DNA from 3 places in the Glutamicibacter halophytocola genome. Region 3 is predicted to be linked to each of the others. Evidence: riboswitches for the same ligand, from Rfam matches in the RefSeq annotation. Region 3 holds a riboswitch; each other region holds the start of a gene.

What was found. Region 3 has a riboswitch for thiamine pyrophosphate ahead of AOZ07_RS01805 (3-oxoacyl-ACP reductase). Riboswitches for the same ligand answer to the same signal wherever they lie in the genome.
Region 1: another riboswitch for thiamine pyrophosphate. It lies ahead of thiC (phosphomethylpyrimidine synthase ThiC); the one in region 3 lies ahead of AOZ07_RS01805 (3-oxoacyl-ACP reductase).
Region 2: another riboswitch for thiamine pyrophosphate. It lies ahead of AOZ07_RS13170 (ECF transporter S component); the one in region 3 lies ahead of AOZ07_RS01805 (3-oxoacyl-ACP reductase).

Annotation. Positions count from the first base shown of each region.
Region 1 covers NZ_CP012750.1:2,679,049-2,682,313, reverse strand. Annotated here, with positions in the region: gene thiC (phosphomethylpyrimidine synthase ThiC) at 1-1,443, opposite strand, end outside; TPP riboswitch at 1,439-1,548, opposite strand; tRNA gene AOZ07_RS12380 (tRNA-Thr) at 1,724-1,795, opposite strand; tRNA gene AOZ07_RS12375 (tRNA-Thr) at 2,318-2,389, shown strand; tRNA gene AOZ07_RS12370 (tRNA-Met) at 2,437-2,510, shown strand; gene AOZ07_RS12365 (GTP pyrophosphokinase) at 2,635-3,265, opposite strand, start outside.
Region 2 covers NZ_CP012750.1:2,844,253-2,847,517, reverse strand. Annotated here, with positions in the region: gene AOZ07_RS13195 (Na+/H+ antiporter subunit D) at 1-216, shown strand, start outside; gene AOZ07_RS13190 (Na+/H+ antiporter subunit E) at 228-860, shown strand; gene AOZ07_RS13185 (MrpF/PhaF family protein) at 857-1,123, shown strand; gene mnhG (monovalent cation/H(+) antiporter subunit G) at 1,123-1,527, shown strand; gene AOZ07_RS13175 (DUF4235 domain-containing protein) at 1,580-1,831, opposite strand; TPP riboswitch at 1,905-2,028, shown strand; gene AOZ07_RS13170 (ECF transporter S component) at 2,092-2,712, shown strand; gene AOZ07_RS13165 (ATP-binding cassette domain-containing protein) at 2,709-3,265, shown strand, end outside.
Region 3 covers NZ_CP012750.1:391,178-394,442, reverse strand. Annotated here, with positions in the region: gene AOZ07_RS01810 (NtaA/DmoA family FMN-dependent monooxygenase) at 1-603, opposite strand, end outside; gene AOZ07_RS01805 (3-oxoacyl-ACP reductase) at 600-1,400, opposite strand; TPP riboswitch at 1,487-1,580, opposite strand; gene AOZ07_RS01800 (HNH endonuclease family protein) at 1,999-2,706, shown strand; gene AOZ07_RS01795 (hypothetical protein) at 2,844-3,056, shown strand; gene AOZ07_RS01790 (bifunctional metallophosphatase/5'-nucleotidase) at 3,230-3,265, shown strand, end outside.

The DNA.
Region 1 (3,265 bases), 1.6 Mb from region 3:
GCTCAGTGCATCATCGCGGGCGGTGGCCCCAGGATGCCCCTTGGCCAGATCTGCGGCATGCGCTGCAATCTTGTAGGTAATCACACCGGTTTTCACGTCATCGCGATTAGGCAATCCCAGATGTTCCTTGGGTGTGACATAGCAGAGCATGGCGGTGCCATAACGGGCGATTTCAGTGGCGCCAATAGCGCTGGTGATGTGATCGTAGCCGGGTGCGACATCTGTGACCAACGGGCCTAGCGTATAGAAGGGCGCGCCGTCGCACAGTTCCTGTTGGCGTTCCACGTTCTCGCGGACCATGTGGAACGGGATGTGCCCCGGTCCTTCCACCATTACCTGAACATCGTACTTCCACGCACGCTTGGTCAATTCGGCAAGGGTATCAAGTTCAGCGAATTGGGCCGCATCATTGGCGTCGGCAATGGATCCCGGGCGCAGCCCGTCGCCCAATGAGAAGGCCACGTCGTACTGAGCAAAGATTTCGCACAACTCGTCAAAGTGCGTGTAGAGGAAATTCTCCTGGTGATGAGCCAAGCACCATCCGGCCATGATGGATCCGCCGCGCGAAACGATCCCGGTGACGCGGTTGGCTGTCAGCGGGACATAGCGCAAGAGCACGCCGGCATGGATGGTCATATAGTCCACGCCCTGCTCGCATTGCTCAATAACGGTGTCCCGGAAAATCTCCCAGGTCAGTGCGTTCGCTTCGCCATTGACCTTTTCCAGGGCCTGGTAGATCGGCACAGTGCCGATGGGGACCGGCGAATTTCGAATGATCCATTCACGGGTGGTGTGGATGTCATCGCCGGTCGACAGGTCCATGACCGTGTCTGCGCCCCATTTGGTGGCCCACTGCAATTTGGAGACTTCTTCAGCGATAGAGCTGGTCACTGCCGAATTGCCGATATTCGCATTGATCTTTACGAGAAACGCTTTGCCGATGATCATCGGTTCGGATTCAGGATGGTTGATATTCGAGGGGATGATCGCTCGTCCGGCGGCAAGCTCGCTGCGCACCAGCTCTACATCGCATTCTTCGCGCAATGCTACATAGCGCATTTCCGGGGTGATGACTCCAGCACGAGCGTAGTGCATTTGAGTCACTGCTGCCCCGTCTACGGCCTTGAGCGGCGGAGCGGAACGTCCAGCCCACTCATCGCTGGCAGTACCGCGGCGGACCGCTGAACGCCCATCGTCATGCAGGTTCCGCTCGCGTCCCGCATAGCGCTGCACGTCTCCACGCTCAAGAATCCAGGATTCCCGAAACGGCTTCAGTCCCTGCGTTGGTTCACTTCCCGGACCGCTGGTGCGATACACAACCACCGGCTCGTTGGGCTGGCCATTGGGGGAGTCCGCAAGCTGGATCTGCGTAACCGGAACTGAAATCCCATCGGCTTCGCGGAACGCGAGAGAGTGGGCGGAATGCTGTTCAAATTGTTCCATTGAGAAACTCACTTCCTTCGCCGGCATTACCCGGACAGGTTCAACGGTCGCGGACAGCTGCAGTCCGATCTCAGCCCTTGCCATGGGGCTCCCGTGTGGTCGCAGATGACACTAGCACGAAAATTTCTATCGGAGGCAAATAGGCCACACGGTGACGATCGGCCAGCGAAATGTTTTGTGCGAAGCGAGGATGAAATCCTGGCCATATTCGGTCCAGAATAAAAGTTCTGGGTAAACGAAAAGAGAGACAATCTGCAATCAGATTGTCTCTCTTATTTCGAGCCCCCTGCCGGAATCGATCCGGCGACCTCGTTCTTACCAAGAACGCGCTCTACCACTGAGCTAAGGGGGCAACGAGTAAATACTCTACACAGGTTTCTGACGTTTGCAAAATCCTGAATGAATTTGTAGCTGAGGTCACAAGCGTACTACTCAAGTCCGGAATGCGGGCGGCGGGTCACTGCCTGCAGAAGTTTTCCAGGCGCCAGTATCCGATCAGGGAAAAAGTCTATTGGCGCCACATGGAGCATCGATGAAATCTGGTTCTTCTGGCCGCATTTGGGGAGTTCTTGGGGCTCGCCTATTCGTATCCGGAGCCCTTGCAACATTCCTGCTGCGTTCGACGGGTACTGGGCTTGCTTGCCATGAAAATTAGAAGTGTCGCAAAGGTGCGCATAATTGCAGGCTGATCACCAAATTCCCCTCAGTGAGCATCGTCACCAAAGCACTTTTGTGCCACTGGTTGTGCCGCGCAAGTGCCAAAATTGCCAATAATCAATTCTGACTAGTAGTTATTCGCCTGAGCGGTATCGAATTAGAGGGTTGAGCGCCGATTTTTGTTTGTGCGGGAATCCGTGTAGAGTATTTACTCGTTGCCCCCTTAGCTCAGTGGTAGAGCGCGTTCTTGGTAAGAACGAGGTCGCCGGATCGATTCCGGCAGGGGGCTCTGAGTGAGAAGCTTTCTTGGCTTCTACTGGATTGCTTCTCACTTGTGGCGGCGTAGCTCAGCTGGTTAGAGCGCACGACTCATAATCGTGAGGTCCCGGGATCGAGTCCCGGCGCCGCTACAGATTTTGCCCCGAAATCCCCGGATTTCGGGGCTTTTTCGTTTCTGAAAATATCGGTAGCGAACAAGGCCTCCGAGCGCAACAATCTTTCGCTCGGAGGCCTTGCTCTATTTTTGGACTAGCGCTACTGGGTAGCGCCCTTGTCGCGGTGCTCCTTGCCCGTTGAAGCTTCCTTGGCAAGCATGAGCAGTCCTTGTATTACCTCCGCGTCTACTTCTTGCCCGTTAGCGTTTTCGTCGTTGGCATCGTGGCCATGAACCTCGGTATGCAGTCGCTGCATCTGCATATCAAGCTTGGTGGCTACGGCTGCGGCTTCGGCAAGTTCTGAAGCCAGATAGGCAGGGACTTCGCCTTCGTACTTGTAAAAGATCTTGTGTTCCAGGCTGGCCCAGAAGTCTTGGGCAATAGTGCGGATCTGCAGCTCAACAATGACATTCACCGGTCCGTCCGAGAGGAAGACCGGGATTTCAACGATGGCATGCACGCTCTTGTAACCGCTTGGCTTTGGATTCTTGATGTAATCCTTGATCTGGATGACTCGAATGTCATTTTGCGCGGTCAAGGTATTGAGCACCTTGTAGATGTCCTTCACAAAGCTGCAGGTGATGCGGACACCGGCGATGTCGCTGATGTTCTCCCTGATGGCTGAGAGGGAAGGATGGATATTCCTCTGGCTCACCTTGCGCATGATGCTTTCCGGAGTTTTTACCCGGGAAGTAATGTGCTCGATGGGATTGTACTTGTGCAGGTAGAGG
Region 2 (3,265 bases), 1.5 Mb from region 3:
GCTGGTGGAGCGCAGAACCCCGGCCTGGGCCTGAAGCTGGCCCGGGAATTGGAAGCTGCGTCCCTGCCCTGGGGCATGCGCTATGCCACCGGTTCGCTGGTGGCAGCGGGTATTGCCCTGACTATTTTTGCCGGGCCGATTTTTGAATTCTGTGAACGGGTCGCCGCGGAGCTCATTGCCCGCGACGCATACATCAACGCGATCTTGCCATTCTGATTGGAGGGATGATGCCGACTAAAAAATTGAAACCCGGTGACCAGCGTATTGATGATGCGCTGGATACCTCAGGCGTGCGCCACCGGGCGACGCTCAAGCAGGAATGGCCGCTGCTGGCCCTGCTGATTTTTGTGTGGTGCGCACTGTGGCAGGATTTCTCTCCGGCGAACCTGATCTTCGGTGTGATTATCGCGCTGGTCATCGTCACGCTCTTTCCGCTGCCTCCGGTGGTGCTTTCGGGACGCATGAACGTTTGGTACTGCCTGCAGCTATTCATCTGGTTTATCGGCCAGGTGTTTGTGGCCAGCTTCGAAGTGGCCCGACTGGCCATCTTCCGGGGAAAGAAGACCCGCAGCGGGGTCATTGCGGTTCCTTTGCGCACCGACTCGGATCTGATCGTGACAACGGTTGGCCATGTGCTGACCCTGATCCCGGGATCCTTCGTCATTGACGTGGACCGCAGTTCCTCAACGCTGTACTTGCACTACATCAATATCGAATCAAGGCAGGATATGGACCGCGCCCGCGAAGCCGTGCGCGACATTGAACGCCGGATGATCATGGCCATCGGCAGCCGGGATGAATTCGACGCGATCAAGCACGAATGCGGACCGAACCTGATGCGAATGAAGGGCAAAAAATGATGGAAATCGTGATGTGGATTTGCGGCATCATGCTGGGCTTGGCCACCGTTGCCTGTGTAATCCGCGTGGCCAAGGGCCCCTCGATTCTCGACCGCGTCCTCGCACTGGACGTGATGCTGCTGATCATCTCCGTGGCCCTGTGCCTGGAGATGGTCTACAACCGGCACTCCGACTACCTGCTCTTCGTCATTGCCGCTTGCACTTTGGGCTTCATCGGCTCGGTCACCGTCTCGCGCTACGTTTCTGACCAGAGGAATGCCTGATGGAGATGTTCGTGGATATTCTCGTGGCAGTACTGCTGATTGCCGGTTGCCTCATGTCGCTGATTGCCGGTATTGGCCTGCTGACCTTTCCCGACATGCTCACCCGCATGCATGCCGCAACCAAGCCCCAGGTCCTCGGGTTCTTGCTGATCTTCACCGGGCTGGCGATTCATCTGCGCAGCTGGGCTGTGGTTCCCGTGCTCTTCCTGGCATGGGGGATGCAGTTGTTGACCGCGCCGGTTTCGGCCCATATGATCGGGCGCTCCGGCTACCGCACCAAGCACGCTGCCAAGGATTCGCTCTATGCCGATGAGCTCAAGCAGATTGTAGACAAGACCAGCAGTGCCCCGCCCACCGGAACCTTCGATGCAACCTCGGGTGCATCGGGAAAATCTGAAGACTAGGACAACACAGCACGGGCATCCCGCCGACGGCGGGATGCCCGTGCTGTGTGCACTACTTGCTAAAGCGTGCGACTACCTTGTTGCTACCGCGGTCTGCCAGCACCTGAATGGTGGCTGCCACGATGGCCGAGAAGATCGCAAATCCGAGAGCCTGGCGCAGCGAAGCCTCGGCGGCTTCTTCACTTCCCTTGCGGGGTGCCTTGTTTCCGGTGAAACCCTTCCACAGCTGGTCAACCAGCTTGCTGCCGACAAAACCGGCGCCAATGGAAATTCCCGTGGTGGCAAGTTTCTGCACTGTATTCATTTTGCCCTCGCTTCAACGTCGTGACTTATCGTTCCTCTGCCCAGCATACCTGCGGTATGGTAGGTGGGCAGTAATTTTCCGACAGGGGAGCGTCAGACTTCGAAACTGGAGTCGCAAGACGCTGAGAGTGCGATAGATCGCAGACCCTCGAACCTGCTCCGGCTAGTACCGGCGAAGGAAGTCGAGCATCTCGGATGCGGACCGGGAGCATTGTGCCCTGGATCCGTACATCTCCCCTCCTTGATATAGGAGGACCACCAATGAACCAATCAGCAGCAAACCAGCGTTCTGGCTGGCGCGTCGTAGACATCGTCACCGCATCGGTCATCGCAGTCGCCTCGGGCGTCATCTTCTGGGCCTGGAGCGCAGGCTACGGGCTGTTCTCGCTGGCCTTTGCGGCCTTCCCGCCCGCGGCAGCGCTGCTCACCGGCGTTTGGCTCTTCCCCGCAGTGCTTGGCGCGCTGATTATCCGCAAGCCCGGCGCGGCCCTGTATTGCGAGCTGCTGGCAGCGGTGGTCGAAGCGCTGCTCGGTTCGCATTATGGCCTGACCGTGCTGCTGTCCGGCCTGGTCCAGGGCCTGGGTGCTGAAGTGGTCTTTGCCGCGTTCCGCTACCGCAAGTGGAACTTGGGCGTGGCATTGCTTGCAGGGCTCTTCTCTGGACTTTTCGCCGGTATTTCCGAGGCCTACATCATGGCCTACTACGTTGAATACACCCCGGCGCTGAAGCTGTTCCACGTGATCGCTACCGGTGTCTCCGGGCTGATTGTTGCAGGCCTGCTGTCCTGGCTGGCAACCCGCGGCCTGGCCAAGACCGGCGCGTTGAGCGCTTTGGCCAGCCGCCGGGCACACCTTGAATCCGGAAAACTGGCCGCAAAATGAGTTCGGTGGCTAACACCGGTGCCACGGCACAAACTCGGCGAGGCATCGAGATCATTGCTCGAGGTTTTTGCTGGCAACACCCGGAACGCTCGCAACCTGCCATCTCGGCATTTGACGTGCAGATCAACTCCGGCGAAAAGGTGCTGCTGATCGGCCCGTCCGGGGCAGGCAAGTCAACCTTGCTCCATGCCCTGGCCGGACTGCTGGAAGTCGATGGGGCCGAGCAGATCGCCGGTCAATTGCTCATCGACGGGTCGGACGCCTTCGCCCGGGAACACCCGGTGGGACTGATGCAGCAGGACCCGGAGACCCAGGTGGTGCAAAGCCGGGTCGCCGACGATGTGGCCTTTGGCGCCGAAAACCTGGCGGTGGATCCGGCCATCATCCGCCAGAGAATTCCCGAGGCCCTGGACGCGGTGGGGCTGGGCATGCTGCCCATGGACCACCGCACCCAGGAACTGTCCGGCGGGCAAAAGCAGCGCCTGGCCCTGGCCGGAATCCTGGCCATGCAGCCGGGGCTGATGCTGCTTGATGAACCCACCGCCAACGTCGA
Region 3 (3,265 bases):
GGGACCTCGCACCGAGAAGTGCTCGCCTTCGTGATTGATTTCTTGAAGCAATCGCGTATCGGTGAAATTTCCGCCACGGTCAATTTGGACTGCTTGATGCGGATATGATCCCCACAACTTGCGCAAGACGTCAATGAATTCTGCGGCTCTGCCATATCGCTGCGCGTGCGCAGGCAGCTCGGTGAGCGAATGGTTCTGCGCTTCGGTATCCCACATGCTCGTCACCACGTTGATCCCGGCCCGCCCGTTGGACAAATGCTGCAAGCTGCCCAGCATGCGTGCCGCGTGGAAAGGAGAGTAGAAGCTGGCCGAGATGGTGCAGACCAGTCCGATATTCGTGGTGCATTGGCTGATCGCCGACAACAGCGTCACCGGCTCAAAGAACCAGGTGGGACCGGCCTGCGCAGCTGAGGCTGACACCGCTTGGCCATCGGCGAAGAACACCGCGTCCAACAGCCCCTTCTCAGCCAGCTGGGCCAGCTTGATGTAGTACTGGGTATCGGGAAGCTCTTCGGCCGCCGAGTCCTCGGCACGCCAGGCCGCTTGGTGATGCCCGGTTCCATAGAGGAACAGATTCAGATGTACCTGTTTCTTCTGGCTCATCCCTTCACCAGCCCGCCATCCACGATAAGGTTCTGACCTGTAACCCCACGAGATAGCGGGGAAGCGAAAAACAGGACGGTATCGGCCAGTTCCGCGGGCGTGGTGACTCGACGCAATGGCGTTCCCGAGGCGATCAGGTCGAATACTGCCTCGGGGGTCGCAGCCGAGGCGTCGGTGGTGCGCAGGAGCCCTCCAGAAACCATGTTGACGTTGATTCCTTCTGGCCCAAGATCATCAGCGAAGGTACGGGTCAGGGACAGCAGCGCAGCTTTAGTGGCGGTGTAGTCGTGGTACGGAACCACCGGGTGCTGGAATAGGTTGGTGCCGATATTGATGATGCGGCCAAATCCTGTTTGCCGCATTCCCGGCAGTACAGCCTGGATGGCAGCTACGGGAGCCAGCACCGATCCGGCGAACTGGGCACTGAGCTCTGCGGCGGAAATCGCTTCGGCGGTGGAGCGGGCGTCGCCATTAAAGGAGAAATCCACCAAGGCATTGTTCACCAGAGTTGTCACCGGCTGTCCAAAATGATCTTCGGCTTCAGCCACCATCGACTTGAGCGCAGATTCGTTGCGAACATCAGCCTGAATGGCTACTGCATCATTCGGGTAGAGCGCGACGAGATCATTGGCTGCTTGTTCCGAAGAGTTGTAATTGATGACGACTTTCGCGCCAGCTGCAAGGAAGGCCTTGCTGATGGCGGCACCGAGCCCTCGAGCTCCGCCGGTGACAAGAATGACCTGCTCTTCAAGTGGAAGGGCAATGGGGGTTGCTGGTGATTGGGTGTCCGTGCTCATCTTGTTTGAACTCCTTGACGGCGTCTGTTGGCGAATGGATTTTTGACCAAAGACGCGGACGGTTCAAGCACTTCGGGTGCACACATACGCAGAATCCAGGACATTCCCTTCGCCAGTACTAACTGGATCAGGTTCAACGGGTGTTCTCTCAGCCGCCCTGCGGCACCCCGTGTCACTGCTCCCATTAGTAGCACACGCACGGCTTAGCTGTAGAACATTACTTCATGAATCCCGCGCGTATCAGCACTCGGTTCTTGGGCAACCCGGGGTTGAGCGCCATCTGGAACCGTGATTTCCCGGCTCCATTCGGCAGCGGGATTTGCGCAACGCAAGGAAACCCATGCCACCACTTCGCTGCTTTCCCGACAAGATACAGATAAATCGGCCTTGAGGTCGGAAACCGAGTTGACCAATGCATATCGAGGAACAGAAACTCGATAGCCAGCAGGTCTCGACATGATCGCTAGAACTGGTTCACACCGATCTCACACTAAAACACGGCATGGACGCAGCTAAATGGTCCACCCCGCTTCATATAGTTTCCTAAGGGCCTGTCCCCCCTTGCCAACTGTCGCTTTCCTAGGAGTCGTACTTCCGCATGCAGCTGCTGCGCCGCGCAATCTCATTTGCACTCATCGCTTCATCCCTTGCCCTCACTGGATGCTCAACTCTTGATTCCATCGAGCAGTATCGAGTTCCCGACGCGCAGGCTGACACTACCCACAACAGCGCGGAGCAACGCGCCAGCTATGCTGACTCGCTTGAGTTGCTCGCGGATATCGACGTCAAGGGCCGTGCCCCCAAGACTGGCTATGAACGGGAAAAGTTCAGCAAGGGTTGGAAGGATCCGGACCGCAACGGTTGCGATGCCCGCAACGACATCCTGGCTCGCGACTTGGAACACGTGAAATACAAATCTGCGTCGAAGCCTTGCGTAGTGCTCAGCGGAACTTTCCACGACCCGTATACCAACACCACCATCAATTTTGTTCGGGGCCAGAAAACCAGCACCGCAGTTCAGATCGACCACGTTGTCGCGCTGTCGGATGCCTGGCAAAAGGGCGCCCAGCGCTGGGACCAGGAAGCTCGTTTCGAATTCGCCAATGACCCGCTAAACCTCATGGCCTCGGACGGGCCGACGAACGCGGCTAAAGGCGACAAGGATGCCGCAACATGGCTTCCTCCCAACAAGAGTTTCCGCTGCGAATACGTCTCACGCCAGACTCAGGTCAAAGCGAAATATGGGGCTTGGATGACCAAGGGCGAACACGATGCCATCGAACGCATCCTGAAGGCTTGCGTGTAGTTAGCCTAAAGTCGCAGTGAAAGATCCTCCTTAAGGGCTATCGTCAAATCGATGGATTTGTGACAGTATGGATATTACTCAAGCCAATAGCCATTATGTGTGGTGATTGTTGGCAAAATTTTCTGCTGCAAAGGTCAATGATGAAGACACGGTTGTCGGGAGCGCTCTTGCTGCTTGCCAGCGTGTGCCTTTTTGGTTTTGCCCTGAACGCCGCGCATCGAGACACAGCCATGGCTTGCTGGATCCTGTCCACAGTCTTCTTCATCGCGGCTGCCATGCTCATGCTCGGTGCCATCGTAGGAGCTTCCTCGGTCACAGCAACCAAATCACGCCACAACCGACGGCTCTAGCCGCATCAAGTTTTTTCGAAGCAACGTATCAACCACAGGCTGGTGCGTTGCTTCGACTATTTAACCGCTAGTTCTCATGGCCCTGCACAGCAATTTAACTCGCAGGCATCGACAGGTTCACCTAGATGCGATAGACATAAGTCTTGTCACACCCGTCACTTTTAGGAGTACCCATGTCTGCATTCGCGCAGATGAGAAAACTCAGTTTC